One region of the Parasphingorhabdus sp. W113 genome, then DNA from elsewhere that is predicted to be linked to it. Evidence: predicted binding sites of a transcription regulator. Region 1 holds the regulator's gene; the other holds the start of a gene.
What was found. The regulator LexA, encoded in region 1, represses DNA repair genes until DNA is damaged. The targets are predictions, from matches to a motif close to GTTCCNCNCTTGTTCT.

Region 1 (9,329 bases):
TGGGCGACTTCGGCGTGGCGTGCGGCCCGGTCAGATTGAAAAACAGGTTCGTCATCCCAGTCGAGACCCAGCCAGTCGAGCCCTTCCAGAATCGCATCAATGGCGGCCTGGGTTGAGCGCGCCTTGTCGGTATCTTCAATCCGCAACAGAGCCTTGCCACCGTGATGGCGGGCAAAAAGCCAGTTAAACATCGCGGTGCGCGCGCCGCCGATATGAAGGAAACCGGTAGGTGACGGCGCAAAGCGCGTTACCACTGTTCGATTGGGATCTGGATTCACGGTCGAAAAATTCCTGTGTTAAGCCCGAAAAATGCGGAATGAAAAGGATCCGGATGCTGACAGCGCCTTTTCCAAATCATTCGGAATGCGGGTCAGGGCCGGTTTAATTGATCTGCCCCTTAGCATGGCGTTTCACCGACGACAATTGCTTGAATATCTTGGAATTTGGGCGATTTTCGAATGGCTTGAAGTTCAATTGGACAAAGAGCGTGATCAACTGGCGCTGTGGGCGCCGGTCGCGCTGGGACTGGGAATCACGATCTGGTTCCTGCTCGCCGACTGGCGTCTTTGGTGCGGTTTTCTGCTCGGTTGTGGCGGGTTGGCCTTATCTGTCAAAAGCGCAGCAGGCCATAGCCGGACCGCAAGGGCTCTGCTCATCTTTGTGACGGTGACGGCTGCGGGCTGTGCGCTGATTTGGCTGCGGTCTGTCACGGTAGCCGGGCCGGTGCCAGAGCGACCTATCGTGGCCACGTTTACCGCTGCGGTTGAGCGATCGGAGATTGTTCTGGCGCGCGATCAGGTGCGCCTGACGCTGCGAACCGCTGGCACATCGGATATCCCTCCGCGGGTCCGGGTCAACGTCCCGCTGGTGAAAATGCCGCAATCCTTGCCGGCGGGATCGGTGATCACTTTGCGGGCGCGTCTGATGCCCCCGGCGATGGCCGCGTTACCGGGGGCCTATGACTTTTCCCGGCGGGCCTGGTTTCTCGGATTGGGCGCGACCGGACAATTGCTCGGCAATGTCACGGTCGTGTCCCGCGCCAAACCGATTTTCGCCTTTGCCCGATATCGCCGGGAATTGTCCCGCCACGTCCAGCAGCAAATGGCAGAGGGGGCAGGGGCCATTGGCGCAACGCTCGCGACCGGTGATCGCGGCGCGATTGGCGAGGCGGATGCCGACGCCATGCGCCACAGCGGATTGGCTCATCTCCTCTCGATCAGCGGTCTGCATGTTACAGCCGTTGTCGGTGCTGTCTACATTCTGGTGCTGCGCATCTTGGCGCTCGTTCCCGGATGGGCGGTACGCGTCAGACTGCCGCTCATCGCTGCGGGTTGTGCGGCTGTTGCGGCCCTTGCCTATACTTTTTTGACAGGCGCGCAGGTGCCGACGATCCGGGCCTGTGTCGCGGCCTTGCTGGTGCTCATGGCGATGCTGATCGGGCGCAGCGCCATTACCTTGCGGATGGTCGCCGCCGGCGCACTGCTCGTCCTGCTGTTCTGGCCTGAATCCCTCATTGGTCCCAGCTTTCAGCTCAGTTTTGCAGCCGTTACGTCAATAATCGCGATGCACGAGCATCCGCGTATCAAAGCGCTATTCCTGCGGCGGGAAGAGCGGCTTGCGAAGCGGATCGGGCGCTTCATACTGGCGCTGTTCCTGACCGGATTGCTGGTCGAACTGGTGTTGATGCCGATTGCCTTGTTTCATTTTCACAAGGCCGGTGTCTACGGCGCGTTGGCCAATGTCGTTGCGATCCCGCTGACCACGTTCGTGATCATGCCCTTGATTGCACTGGCGCTCGCCCTCGACAGTATCGGGTGGGGGGCGCCGCTATGGTTCGCCGCTGAAAACGCCTTGAATAGCTTGCTCTGGCTGGCCCATTTCGTGTCCAGTCGTCCCGGTTCGGTAACCCTGATATCAACTATGGCGCATGGCGCTTTCGGCTTGATGATTGCCGGTGGTCTCTGGCTGGCGCTGTGGCGCGGTGCGTGGCGGTTCTGGGGCGCTGTTCCAGTGGCATTCGGCATAGCCATGGTGGCCAGTGGTCATCCACCCGATCTCTATATTACGGGCGATGGCCGCCATCTGGCTATTCGGTCCAAAGCAGGAGAGCTAGCGATGTTGCGCAATCGCAGCGGTGATTTTATCCGGGACATGATACTGGAAAACGCCGCAATTTCAGAGGCCGCAACCGCCTTGGAAGACTGGCCCGGTGCGGACTGCAACGCCGACAGCTGCGCGGTGACAGTTGAGGATCGCTCTGGTCATGAGTGGATCATCCTTGCCACGCGGAGTTCCTACTATATTCCGGCTCTTTCCTTGTCCGCCGCCTGCCGCAGAGCCGATATCGTGATCAGCGAACGCCGTTTGCCAGCGAGCTGCCAGCCGCGCTGGTTCAAGGCGGACAAGGTTTTGCTCGCGCAAACCGGCGGCATGACAGTCGATTTGTCGAAAAGAAAGGTTCTGACCGTCCTGCAGCGCACCGGTCGCCATCATTGGATCCGGCTAAAGCCGCGTGACCCGCTTCCGGTCCGCGACCCGGTGGTCGATCCGGCGGGCATCCAGAGAGAAACTCTGAAAGCCCCCTAAGAGGCCAGCTTGCTAATTGTAACGACGCAACAACCCAGCCATCTTGCCCTGGATACGGACTTCGTCAGGCCCGAAGACCTGCGGTTCATAGGCCGGGTTTGCAGGATCAAGCCGCACCTGACCGCTATCCTTGAACAGATATTTCAGCGTCGCTTCCTCTTCGTGGACCAAGGCCACGACGATTTCGCCGTTGCGTGCCGTTTCCGTCCGCTGGATCAGCGCATAGTCGCCGTCCAATATGCCAGCATCGATCATGGAATCGCCGGATACTTCCAGCGCATAATGCTCGCCGGAACCCAAAAGCGCCGCCGGTACACTGAGCGCCGACTGGCCTTCAAGCGCCTCGATCGGCACACCGGCAGCAATTTTGCCGTGGAGGGGGATTTCGATAACATCATTGGCGGCGACGGGGATTTCCTGCATCGGTGCCGGTTTTGGTGCCTCTGCTGCCAAGCTGACGACGTTGGACGGGGCCGATTTCAGCGCACCGCCTTCGGGTAATTTCATCACTTCCAGTGCCCGTGCACGATTGGGAAGGCGCCGCAAGAAGCCACGTTCTTCCAATGCACTGATCAGCCGGTGCACACCCGATTTCGATTTCAAGCCCAGTGCGTCTTTCATCTCTTCAAAAGACGGGGATACACCCGATTCTTCCAATCGATTATGAATGAAACAGAGCAGTTCATGTTGTTTGGGTGTCAGCATGCTACGGTCCTATATAGAGAACGAATACAGAACAATTATGAAACAAACCGGGATAAGTCAAGTCTTATCTGTTCCCCATCCGTTTCGCCTAAATCGCAATGAAAGAAACTGCTTTCCCTTCGGCGACGGGGTCGGCATGGGCCGGACGGATGAGCAACGCATTGGCGGCTGCCAGAACCGACAATTTGGCGCTGTCCTGACTGGCATAGGGGGTAATCATGTCGCCGTCGACAAAGGCCCGGAGAAACTCGGCGCGTTGACCGGTTGGCGGTAGGTCCGCCGTCGTCCGGGCCGAACCTGTGTGCGGGAGATATTTTTTGGCGCCGGCCATGAAACGGAGCAAGGGCAAAAGAAACAGCGTGGCTGTGACAAAGGCGGATCCGGGATTGCCGGGCAATGCTATTACTATTGAATTTCCGAGTTTGCCGGCCATGAGCGGCTTGCCGGGCTTCATTGCAATCTTCCAGAAATCGGTTTGGCCCCCGAGCCGGTCAAAGGCCGGGGCAATGAGGTCGTGATCGCCGACCGAAGCGCCACCAATGGTTACGATGACGTCACAATCACGGGCGCTGTGGAGCGCGGTGCAAACGGTGTCCAGGCGATCGGGAACCCGGCTAATCATACGCGTTTTAACCGGTATTTCGGCCATCATCGCTGACAGCATGACATCGTTGCTGGCCGGAATCTGGTGCGGTGTCAAAGAAACGCCCGGCTCGCGCAATTCGTCGCCGGTAGACAGGATCGCAACCGCTGGTGCCTGATGGACCGGCAAGGTGGCATGGCCGGCAATGACGGCATGACTCAGGGCCCGGGGATGCAAATGGGTGCCAGCGTCCAAGGCGATGTCATCCGCACGAAAATCACCCCCTTGATGGCGCACATGCTGGCCGCGCATTTTGGAAGGATCTGCCTCGAGGCTAATCTGATCCCCGTTTACGGAGACATTTTCCTGCAGAACGACCGTATCGGCCCCTTCGGGCATCAGGGCACCGGTAAAAATGCGCGCGGTTTCGCCTGACCCAATGGCCGAGCAGGGCGGGCTGCCCGCCTTGCATTCGCCCACCATTGTCCATGGCCCGTCCCGGTCTGCAAAACGAATGGCATAACCATCCATCGCCGACATGTCCCCGGCAGGCTGGCTGCGCAAGGTCAGCAAGTCTTCTGCGAGATAACGCCCGCGGGCCTGATCGATCGCAAGCGTTTCCAAAGGCAGGCGGCGCGCCATCGCAATGATGCGCTTTTGCGCGTCCTCAAGAGGAAGAAGCGGCTTCACGCTGCGGTCCAGTCCCCCGATTTTCCGCCCGTTTTGGCGATCAGGCGAACATCACGGATGACCATGTCTTTCTGCATCGCCTTGGCCATGTCATAAATGGTCAGCAGCGCCACGGATGCAGCAGTCAGCGCTTCCATCTCGACCCCGGTCTTGCCGGTCAGGCGCGCCAGCGCGGTGACTTTGATGCCGTTTTCGAGATAAGTGAATTCCACCGCAACCTTGCTCAAGGCGAGCGGATGGCATAGCGGGATCAGATCGCTGGTCTTCTTGGCGGCCATGATGCCAGCGATGCGGGCGGTTGCCAGCACATCACCCTTTTTCATAGCATTGGCGCGAATGGCGGACAAAGTGGTTTCGGCCATTTCGATCACGCCCTCGGCGCGGGCCTCGCGGACCGTGGCGGCTTTGTCCGCTATATCGACCATATGGGCCGCGCCATCACCATCTATGTGGGTGAGTTTGCTCATGACTGTTCCTCGCCGTTCAATAATGCGCGCGTCGCGGCCTCGACATCGGCGTGACGCATCAGCGATTCTCCGACCAGAAAGCTGCGCGCGCCACATTGTGCCAGACGCTGGCAATCATCATGGGTGAAAATACCACTTTCTGACACCATGATGCGGTCGTCGGGGACATATTTGGCGAGGCGTTCGGTCTGATCGAGACTGGTCTCAAACGTCTTGAGATTGCGGTTGTTGATTCCAAGCAGACGGGATTGGAGTTTGAGCGCCCGTTCCAGCTCTTCTTCGTCATGCACTTCAATCAGCGCATCCATGCCAAAATCGCGCGCAGCGGCTTCCAGTTCGCTGGCGAGACCGTCGTCGAGAGCCGCCATGATGATCAGGATCGCATCGGCGCCAAGCGCTCGAGATTCCGCGATTTGCCAAGGGTCAATCATGAAATCCTTGCGCAAACAAGGCAAGGAAACAGCGGCGCGGGCAGCAGTAAAATAGTCGTCCGTCCCGAGAAAATAGGGCGCATCGGTCAGGATTGACAGGCAGGCCGCTCCGCCAGCTGCATAGGCCCGCGCGTGGTCCGGAGGATTGAAGTCTTCGCGGATCAAACCCTTGGACGGGCTGGCTTTCTTGATCTCGGCAATCAAGGCAAAGCCCTCTGCCGACCGATCCACAATCGCTTTTTCAAAGCCGCGCGCTACCGATTGCGTATCGATCTTTTCGTTGACCGCCGATTGCGGTATCAAGGTCTTGCGTTCCGCGACATAGGCGCGCTTGGCGTTGCAGATTTCATCAAGCTTGTTCATCGGGCGATACTCATTGATTGGCAATCCAGCAGTTGAGCAGCGCGTTGGCCAGTCCCTTGTCGAGCGCCTCGGCGGCCTCTTCGATACCGGCCTCCCAGCTATCGGCCTCGCCGGCGACCATCAACGCTGCGGCACTGTTCAGCACAACAGCATCCCGATAGGCCGAGGCATTGCCCTGCAAAAGATCCCGCAGCGCCGCAGCATTATAGGCTGCGTCTCCCCCTTTAATCGCGTTAGCAGCATGGCGCGGCAGGCCAAGATCTTCGGGTGCGATGCGGCTCTGGACGATTGTGCCATTTTCGACCACCGCAACCTGGGAAGGACCTGATATGCTCAATTCATCAAGGCCTTCATCGCCCGAAACGATCATCACCTTGTCATACCCCAGTCGGGATGCCGCTTCGGCATAGACGGGTATCAGGGTTGGCGATGCGACGCCGATAAGCTGGCGCTTCACTTGCGCCGGGTTGCACAGTGGCCCCAGCAGATTGAAAATCGTGCGCCGGCCCAGTGCCTTGCGGATCGGCGCCAGCGGCCCCAGGGCGGGATGATGATTGGGAGCAAAGAAAAAGGCGATGCCAATGTCGCGTAGTGATTCTGCCCCGCCAGTCGCCGCCTTGGACAAGTCGAGTCCCAGCGCTTCAAGCGTATCGGCGGCTCCGGATTTGCTGGATGCCGCGCGATTGCCATGTTTCGCCATCGGCACTTCGCAAGCGGCGACGACCAGCGATGTCGCGGTCGAGATGTTGAGACTGTGGCTGCCGTCGCCGCCGGTGCCACAAACATCAATCGCGCCGTCAGGGGCATTGACGGTGATCATCCGGTTGCGCATTTCCTGTGCGGCGGCCGCAATTTCGGTTGCGCTTTCCCCGCGGTCGGCCAGTCCGATCAGGAAGGCGCTGATATCCTCAGCAGAACAGCGCCCGTCGAGAATGGCCGCAAATGCCGCGCGCGCATCGGATTCGGACAAGGCGGTCTGGGGGTTGGGAAGAGCGGACATGATGGTTTAATTATCTCCTGAAACACCGGCCTGTTCGATCCGCCGGATCAGCCCGTCGCGATGAGCACTGTCGGTAAAGATACGTCCGGGCAGAAAGTTGAACAGCTGATCCGACCGGTAAAGCAACACAATATCGTCATTGCCGCGCCATTTGGTCAAATCGCTGAACAGAAAATGCGCCTGACCCTGGGCGTTGGCCGAATAGAATTTGTCATCATCCCACCAGGTTTCGGTTTCGAGATGGAGATCCTTCTGCTGCTTGTAGATTTTCCGCGCGAGCCGCGGAACCCACCAGCGCGGGAGCAGAAACTGCATGATCGCAGCAACCAGGCCGGCCCACAAGGTCATGCCCAGGACAATGCCGACGACCTGTGCAGGACTGTCAAAGCCTTCCAGGACCGCAAGGAACAGGCCGATCGCGAGGCCGAACAGCATCAGATAGCCCATCCGTTTCCACCCCGAGCGCTGGAGATGCAAGCCATAGGCGGCGCGCAAGTCCGCTTCATTGGGTGTGAAGGTGAGCTTGTCGGTCATGCCAGAGCTTTCGGTTGCAGCCCCGCCATTGTCATGAAATTGGCGAGCAGCGCGTGGCCATGTTCGGTGGCAATGCTTTCGGGATGAAACTGCACCCCGTGAATGGGCAGGCTTTCATGACGGAAACCCATGACCGAACCGTCTGCGGCGCTGGCATTCACCGGCAGACATGCAGGAATGTCCTCGACAATCAGCGAGTGGTAGCGGGTTGCCGTGAACGGGGAGGGGATATCGGCGAACAGGCCGCTGCCATCATGGGTGACCGGCGAGGTCTTGCCATGCATCAACCCGCCGCGCACCACCTGAGCACCAAAATGCTGCCCAATGCTCTGATGCCCGAGACACACGCCGAGCAAAGGCTTTGCGGCATCCGCACAGGCGGCCACGAGATCGAGGGATATGCCGGCTTCATTGGGGGTGCAGGGTCCGGGCGAAATCAGGAACGCATCGGCGCCAGTAGCAATGGCGTCGGTCGCGCTCAGGGCATCGTTGCGCTCGACACGCACCTCGGCGCCCAATTCCATCAGATAATGGACCAGATTGAAGGTGAAGCTGTCATAATTGTCGATAACCAGGATCATGCCAGCGTGCCTAATGCGAAAAACCCGCGCCGCCAAGTAGGGACACCAAGTATTTCTGCGGTGCAGTGACTGGAGCACGAGACAGTGGATCGCCCTCACAACATTGACCCGCAGTATCAGGCTGATATGACGATGTCAGGGGAGAAGATGCATGGGCGAGCCGGTTACCGTAAATATTCCGCATAAACTGGGAGTCGATGAAGCCCGCCAGCGGATCGGCAAGGGCATTCATACGCTCAGCGAAACCGTCCCGGGGGCAACGGTAAAAGACCATCACTGGGAAGGCGACACGATGCATTGTACGCTCGAAGCCATGGGCCAGCGGATCGGCAGTCAGATGCAGGTGCGGGATGACGAGGTTTATGCGGTTTTTGACCTGCCGCCATTGCTCGCGATGTTCGCGAACAAGATCAAGGAAAAGCTTCAGAAAGAAGCGCCCAAAATGCTCGAATAATCAACGGGCTCGCAGCAATGCGATGTTACTGACCGAAACCGATATCCTGGGCTCGCCGGACCGCTTCCCGGGCGGCTGCCAACAGGGCGCCGGACTTGGCCTCGCATTCGCGCTGCTCATAGGCCGGGTCGCTATCCGCCACAATGCCGGCACCGGCCTGGACATGGAGCATGCCATCCTTGACGATTCCGGTGCGCAGGACAATGCAACTGTCCATGCTGCCGTCCGGTGAGAAATAACCCACCCCTCCGGCATAAGCCCCGCGGGTTTCCGGTTCGAGTTCCGCGATGATTTCACAGGCCCGGACTTTCGGGGCACCGCTGACCGTACCCGCTGGAAATCCTGCGAAAAGTGCATCGAGCGCATCTTTTTCGGGGGCCAGTTCGCCGACCACATTCGAGACAATATGCATCACATGGCTGTAAAACTCGACCGTGTAGCTGTCGGTCACAGTGACCGAGCTGGCGGTGCTGACGCGGCCGACATCATTGCGCCCAAGGTCGAGCAGCATCAGATGTTCGGCCCGCTCCTTGGGGTCGGCCAGCAGGCTGGCCTTGTTCGCCTTGTCTTCAGACGCATTGGCGCCACGGGGGCGGGTGCCGGCAATCGGTCTGATCGTTACCTCACCATCGCGCGCGCGCACCAATATTTCGGGACTCGACCCAATCAACGCAAAGCCAGGAAGATCGAGGAAGAACAGAAACGGGGAGGGATTGATCCGTCTGAGGGCCCGGTAAAGCTCAACCGGCGGAAGCGCAAACGGGGTCGAGAACCGCTGGGCGAGCACAACCTGAAAAATGTCACCGGCCTGAATATAGTCCTTGGCTTTCAGAACCATCGATTCATAGTCGGCCGCGGCGACTTGCGGAGTGAAGCTTAACTTCTCGGGATCGACGGGCTCCACCTTTGTCGCAAGGGCGGGGATCGGCGCCTGC
Region 2 (7,429 bases), 440 kb from region 1:
TCAGCCGCAATCACATCGTCTTCGCTGCTGTCTTCATCTTCTAGGATGGCGGCCTGATTGTCATATTGGGCCTCCAGTTCGGAAAGCCGCGCTACTGCTTCTTCGCTGAGCGGTTCGAGCTCGGTAGGAAGCCGGTTCAATCCTTCGATGAGCTCGTGCGAGACATAACAATCGAGCGTCGGTCTCACCCAGGCGAGGCCGTGCTCGTCTTTGACTTCATCAGCCCGCCATTCCATTTTCTCGGTCGCCAATCGTTCAAGCAGCGCAACATCAACCCAGCTTTCGCTCTCATCATCATCGAAGAGTTCCCGGTCAATCTTGCCGCCTACTTCAAGATAGGCATCGCGCCCGACCAGAACCGCGCGCGGATCGCTGGCCCGGACAGTAGCGTCCAGAACCATGCGCCGGATGCTGTCGGCATTGACGCCATAATATCCTCCCGACACTTCCTCGAACACCTGGGCCTGGCGTTCAATATTCGAGGTCGCGCCATAGGCTTTAGCAAAATCAAGCGTGATATCGCCGCTGGCCAAGGCTTCGAAGACGACCGGGGCGAGCTCGGCCAGACGCAGCCGTCCTTCGACAAAGCGAACGGTTTGGCCAAAACGAATGGCGACATCTTCGACGCTTGCGCCGTCATTTATAATGTCTTGAAATGCTTCGGCTTCATCGGCGGGGTTGAGTTTTGCCCGCTGAAAGTTTTCCGCAAGGCTGATTTCGCGGATTTCATGCGCCTCGCCGTTTTTGATCAGGCATGTGATCGGCTCGTTCTTCTTGATCGCCTTGCTCTTGGAAAGCGCTTTCAATGCCTTGAGCCGCCGGCCACCTGCTGTGACTTCATATTTGCGGCGGGGAAGCGCGTTAACGACGAGATTTTGAAGCAACCCTCTTGCGGCGATATCAGCCTTCAGCCAGGCATCGGCCGCAGGGTCGCTGCGTTTGCGCACATTCTTTTTCGACGGCACCAGTTTGTTGAGCGGAATGGATTTAAGCATGTTCTTTCTCCTGATTAATCGAACCATCGGTTTCAGGCGACCATCGCCAAAACCGGGTTCAAGACAGGGCAAGCCTCCTCCCCTCTCATTTTCAGGAGTCACGGGTTGGCTTGCGGGCGGCTTGAAATTTTGAAGAGCGCTGGAGTGCTCAGGCCGCCAGTTTATCCAGTATCTGCGATGCTTCATTCACAGGGACAAAAAGCCGCGTGCGATAGCGGATGATCTCGGTGAAGCAGCCCTTGGATTTATACCAGGCCAGACGCTCGGCAGAAAAACCCGTGAGCTCCAGTCGCTGGCTGCCGTTGACCAGCGAGCGTTTCGCCATGAGGTTATCTTGGGTTTGGAAGGCTAGCGCCTTTCCGCTTTGCATCACCATTTTCGCAATCCTGGATGGGTCAACCGCATGCTCGAGATCGAGACCAAAGGCGTGTGCAAGATCGGGCATGTCGAGCTCGGAAATTTCGCGGCCGATGATCGAACGTCCGTCGCTCGCGGCAATCCGCGTGACACGGACAATCTCCCCTGGAATCTTGTTCCAGACAGGAAGGAGCAGCCCAGTGGCAAGATGAACGCGCTCGCGGGCGATTTCTGATCCCGCCTTTTCTTCCTCTTCCAGCCAGCATTTTCGAAAGCTTTTGAAATCGGTCTGCTGCCAAAGGCTTTCCGATAATGCGTCAAGCGTCCAGTTTGCCGATTTTAGCGGTCTGATAAGGCGGCGGCGTTCGATAGTCTCACCCTTGTCGGTGATCATACGCCGGGTCGGAACCGACAAGGCCACACGGCCGGAACGCGCATTGCAAAGCAAATGGACAGTCGGCGAGCTAAAATCATGGAGTTTGTACAATCTTTTGAAGCTGACCGGTTTGAGCGGGCGCCGGGTTTCCAGCGTGACAAGATGCGTGGTTGCTCCGGAGATGCTGTCGGTTCGCAAAAGCTTGTCCGAAATGATCTTGAATTCATCGACGGCAATGGTTTCAACGCCCAGGTCCAGAGTTCCCGCTTCGCGCGCCGCTTCGACGCGCGCTTCGATCAGCGCCAGATATTCGTCAAATATCGCATTCTGCAAAGCGATGGGCAGCGCCAGTATCCGGTTTAGCCAGCGCTGGATGGTTGGCAGTTTCTCAACGAGATCACCGTCAGGTGTTTCAAGTTTGAGACCTGTGACATCCTGAAATTTATCCAGGGACACTGCTTCCAGCTTGCCTTCATAAAGCAGGTGAAACCAGCTTGTGAGCGCATCTCGGGCATATTCGCTTTCCAGATTATCAGCCGGATCGAACAGGTTCTGCCCGCCGGTCTGCCGTTGCCCGCGTGTCAGAGCGCCAAGGCTATCGAGCCGCCGGGCGATAGTGGAGATGAACCGCCGCTCGCCTTTGACATCGGTGGTAACGGGCCGAAAAAGCGGCGCGGATGCCTGATTGGTGCGGTTGGTGCGACCGAGGCCCTGAATGGCATTGTCCGCCCGCCATCCCGGTTCGAGCAGGAAATGCACACGGCGCTGCTGGTTTTGTGCGTCCAGATCTGCATGATAGGACCGGCCTGTCCCGCCCGCGTCGGAAAAGACCAGCACGCGTTTTTCTCCGTCCATGAAACTCTGGGCTTCGATTAAATTCGATCGCGCCGTGCGGCGTTCGAGGCGCTGCCGTCCGTCGCTGCCGCCGATAAGCCTGCGGGTTCGACCGGTCACTTCGGCCACATGATCTGTTCCAAAACGTTCGATCACTGCATCCAATGCAGCCCATATCGGAGGAAGCGCGCAGAGTTTTTCAATCATCGCATCTCTTGCCTGAACCGCGCGCGGGCAAAGGACCGGATGACCGTCGCTGGTGGACATCGGCTCTGAACGCAAATTGCCGTCATCATCACGAAAAACCTGCATGAGCCGGACTGGAAAGCTTTTGGCGAGATAGTCGATGACATATTCGCGCGGGGATAAATCAATATCCAACTGCTCGCGTTCTTCAGCGCTGAGATCGGCAAGCCTGCGGTTAAGCATGGCCTCGGCCGTCGATACCAGCTGCACAACGGCGGAATGCCCTTCTTCCAGTGCCTGCTCAATAGCCGGAAGCAGGCTGGGCAATTTCATCGATAGCAATAGCTGCGCGAAGAAGCGCTGTTTGGTGCCTTCGAATATCGAAAGCGCTGCCGCTTTGGCGTTGCGGTTGAGCGTGTCGCCGCTATCCTCATCGACTATCCGCGTGGCTTCGAGCGCCGCCTCGAGATTTTTGTGAATAATCGCCCAGGCCGCTGCATATTCGTTATATATGGAAATCTGATCCTCAGACAGCGCATGCTCCAAAATCTCATATTCAACGCCCGCAAAAGACAATGCACGCGCCAGATAGAGCCCCTGCGATTTCAGATCGCGCGCAACCAGTTCCATTGCAGATATGCCGCCAGCGCGAATGTCGCTCAAAAACTTATCATAGTTGGGAAAGGCCGTTTCCGGACCCCACAATCCGAGGCGCGCTGCATAACCAAGATTGGCAATATCCGAAGCTCCAGTAGCTGATGCATATAATATTCTCGCGCGGGGAAGAAGATTTTGGAGGCGCAGGCCTGCCATGCCCTGTTCCGATCCCTTGACCTTGCCGCGGCTTCCCGTTCCTCCCAGTGCATTCGCCATCGCATGGGCCTCATCGAAAGCGACAACGCCGTCAAACTCGCCCCCTGCCCATTCCAATATCTGAGCAAGCCTTGTTGTATCCATCCGGCCCGAACGCAGCGTGGGATAGGTGACGAACAATATCCCGTCGGACATGGAAACCGGCTTTCCCAGCTTCCAGTTCGAAAGCGACTGGATATCAAGCGGCAAGCCGCCAAGCGCGGACCAGTCCCGGCGGGCATCCTCGAGCAAGGCTTCGTTCTTGGTGATCCAGATATGGCGGCAATGACCCTGCAGCCACCGGTCCATGATGACGCTGGCAATCTCGCGGCCCTTGCCCGCGCCGGTTCCGTCTCCCAGAAAAAATCCCGTCCGGTATCGAAAACCATCTTCGGATGGCTCCAGCCCGGCTCCCTCATTGATCGGCTTGTAAGTTCCGGGCAAATCACGAGCGAAGGCATTTACCGCATAAATGAGCGTTTCGCACTGCGCGTCCGAAAGAAGCTTTTTCTTTCTCCAGTCTGCTGGAACAACCGGCTGATGTTCGGGGACCGGCGCAGCAACTGATCCCATCGCAACCGATTCCACCAGCGGGGTCGGATGGACGGGGGCGTTGTCGATGGCAATGCGGCTGGGACGATAGGCCAGGTAAATGCCTTTTTGCTCCGGCGTTGGTGCCACATCCTCCAGCACCTCAAAAACCAGCTTTTCTGATATCGGCGTGCCAGAGAAGGGCTTTGAGGCGGGCGCGACGGGGCGTTGCAAATTGTTGTTCAATATTAGCGCAAGCGGTTTTGCCTTGGGCCTGGATGTCAGCACCGCTGATTGAGAAGCGGCGCGCTCGGGTAAAGCACGGCACACCTCGCACAAGCCTTCGAAATCGTCGATGTCGATTGGAACTGCGTATTGTTGGGTAGCAATTTTATCGAAAACCACCAGACGCACAGTGACGCCCGTTCCCCGGCGCGCAAAGGATCGCACGATACGCGCATCCAAACGCAAAGCGCAGGATGAAGCATCATTTTTGGCAAATTTGGCCGCATCAAAACCTTCGGGCATGATCGCGATAAGCCGTCCACCTGTCGCCAGCCGCCGCCAGGCAGAGTGCAAGTGCCGCAGGGCTGCGCGACCATCCTTGCCCCGCTCTGCGCTTTGCGCAAATGGCGGGTTCATTAGCACAAGATTTGGATTGTGGCGGGGTGGAAGCAGTTCGTCGATCAGCTCACCATCATGGGATGAGTGCGCGGCGTTCGGGAACAGCCCACTTAAACACGCTCTGCGCAGGTCGTCGATTTCATTAAGTATCAGCGTCGCGCCGACAAGGTGCGGCCAGATGGCCAAGAGTCCAGTTCCGGCTGATGGCTCGAGAACGATATCATCGGGCATTATACCTGCAGCCAAGGCCATCGCCCAGGCAAGCCGGGCTGGTGTTGAAAATTGCTGGAGCGCGATTTGATCGTCGTGCCGATTATGTTGAGGCGGAAGGGCCTGCTCAACAGCCCCAAAGCATCTCTCGGCCTCCGCAAAATCGGAATTGGGCGAGATGCCGGAATGTTCGCGAAGGTGTAGAAGTTCGCCCAGCTCGATCGCGCAGCCGGTCATCTTGACCGACCAGCCATCCGCTGCATCGCTGCTCCCGGTTAGTTTTTCAAATATCGCGTTGATATCTTTTCGCGTGACTTGAAAGCCTGCTCCGAGACGATCTGCTATTTTATGAGCGGCCTTGATCACTATATCCGGCATCAGGTTCTGAGCATCGTCAAGTTGCAACTGTGCATTTTGTAAAGTCATGATAGCTTTCCTCCGTTGGGCACGGACAAAGCCGAAACGGCCTTATTGTGCGCACAAGGGGAAAGCCCCCTTTCCTCTCATTTTACGATGGTGCGGGTTAGCCAGCAGCAGCGGTTATGCGGAACAACTCGTCGTTCCAGTCATCGCCCCGCCGATATGGTCGGCGCGGTATTATCGACCGGCCAGGCATCTGGAAATGTTCGCAGGCCTTGGCTTCGGCAAGATCACCGCCAGCGTCATGATCGACAAATAAATACAAGAATTTCACGCTTTCAGGAATGGTCACAATCCCAAAACGCTCATTGCCGAGCGTTGCCCAGGTCGGGATACCGGTCAGCTGCGTTGCGGATATTGCGCTCTCAGTACCTTCCGCTAATCCAAGGACTCCATCTTCGGGCGGATAAAGGCGCACAGCCCCCGTGCCCAGCGATCCCAGCGCGCGTTTGGGCTTCTTGAATTTAGCCTTACTCGAACCATCGGGACGCAGGAAAGTACGGTGAATGGCCATGATGTCCGCGTCCGTGCGCACCGCAGCCAGCATGGCTGGTAGGAAACGGACATGGCCTTTTGGTCCCAGCGGAGTGCGCTCAAGGAAGCGCAATTCTGGAGACGTGATATTGATCAGGCGCTTTTGGAGATAGGTTTGAGCAATGCTTCCCGACAAGCGCCGAGCTTGCCGCCAGAGGCGCTGTGCATTGGCGCTCGGTTTAATCTCCTTGGGCGGTGCTGAGGAAATTGAGGCAGAGCCGCCACAAAAAAGACTGCGTGTAGAAACACCTTGGCGTTCAAGTGCCGCGAGCACATCTTTCTGCGGACAGCCTGCAAAACAATGGAAAAGAATCGCGTTTCGGCCGATGCTCACACCAAGTGATGGTGTATTATCATCATGGGCCGGGCAGCAGCACATTCCTTTGTCATTTTTCCAATAGCCTGAAAATTTTTCACAAATCTGTCTGGCAGTTCTCTCCAGATACGACTTGGGATCAGTTAGGACGTTACGGGACATCGAGGAGTTCCTTGTATCTGTGCCAGTTCTCCCCTTCCCGGCAGCCTCCTCTCTTCAAAACGTAAAAAAGCGCTTTCCTACAGCTATATGTTCTTTTTATGTTCTCATTTGATTCGATGCAAGATGGAGATGAAATTTGGCAAAGATGCTATCATTAGGAGTGGTTGGTGCTGTGTTGTGCGGAAGCGCGGCATGGGCACAAAACGTGAGTTTATCTGACAGTGTTGAACCTCCTGCACCGGAAACAGATGGCCAAAAGACCGTCGAACGTTCAAATTTCCAGCTATTCCAACACGGAATCTGGCAGCCAGCAAATCCAATACAATCAGTCCCGAGAACACAGGCCGTCAACGACGGAGCCAAAACCAATTTAAAACGGAGCAAACGTACACGGCTAAGCCGAACAGCCTCGGCCAGGCGAACTATTTACTTTAGCTCCATCAGGGCAGCCGAAAGAAAGCACGCGCTTCCCATTGGATTGCTCGACGCGCTAATTTGGCAGGAATCGCGGTACAATCCGATGGCTGTTAGTTCTGCCGGTGCCGGTGGATTGACGCAGCTTATGCCGGGGACCGCTTCGGACCTTGGCGTAAAAAACCGGTTTGATCCTGCCGCAAATATTGACGGAGGGGCGCGCTACCTCAGGCAAATGCTCGATAAGTTTGGCGGCGTCCACTTGGCGCTTGCGGCATATAATGCCGGACCTGGTGCGGTGCTGAAAGCTAAAGGCATTCCCCGGTACCGGGAAACCCGCGATTATGTGAAGAAGGTTCTTGCGCGCTGGACAGAATCGCGACTGTAGGACAGAGAGCGCACGATCATGGACCATTCAAACTCACACCGCCTTCGGCTGACCGGGCAATTGATAAAGGGCGAACGCCGCCATTTGCTTAAGTGCGCCGATGAGAAAGTCTGGCGGCTGAATCTTCTGGATGTGAAAATTCCGAAGGACGGTACCGAAGTGATAATTGAAGGCGTTCAATCGGGTGTTGACGGCATTGATGTCGACTGGATTGGGGCCAAAAAGTAAAT

Region 2: a site for LexA is predicted at 6,487-6,502, ahead of ACZ1GS_RS05675 (DUF7146 domain-containing protein). Genes of this name have one in related genera too.

The regions. Positions count from the first base shown of each region.
Region 1 is NZ_CM146328.1:1,633,574-1,642,902, forward strand. Features, by position in the region: gene gltX (glutamate--tRNA ligase) at 1-278, opposite strand, end outside; gene ACZ1GS_RS07760 (ComEC/Rec2 family competence protein) at 310-2,586, shown strand; gene lexA (transcriptional repressor LexA) at 2,599-3,291, opposite strand; gene ACZ1GS_RS07770 (molybdopterin molybdotransferase MoeA) at 3,380-4,564, opposite strand; gene moaC (cyclic pyranopterin monophosphate synthase MoaC) at 4,561-5,031, opposite strand; gene trpC (indole-3-glycerol phosphate synthase TrpC) at 5,028-5,825, opposite strand; gene trpD (anthranilate phosphoribosyltransferase) at 5,836-6,825, opposite strand; gene ACZ1GS_RS07790 (YcxB family protein) at 6,832-7,359, opposite strand; gene ACZ1GS_RS07795 (anthranilate synthase component II) at 7,356-7,940, opposite strand; gene ACZ1GS_RS07800 (polyhydroxyalkanoic acid system family protein) at 8,092-8,394, shown strand; gene trpE (anthranilate synthase component I) at 8,420-9,329, opposite strand, start outside.
Region 2 is NZ_CM146328.1:1,190,395-1,197,823, reverse strand. Features, by position in the region: gene ACZ1GS_RS05685 (ParB/RepB/Spo0J family partition protein) at 1-995, opposite strand, end outside; gene ACZ1GS_RS05680 (strawberry notch-like NTP hydrolase domain-containing protein) at 1,144-5,391, opposite strand; gene ACZ1GS_RS05675 (DUF7146 domain-containing protein) at 5,489-6,397, opposite strand; gene ACZ1GS_RS05670 (lytic transglycosylase domain-containing protein) at 6,543-7,199, shown strand; gene ACZ1GS_RS05665 (DUF5818 domain-containing protein) at 7,218-7,427, shown strand.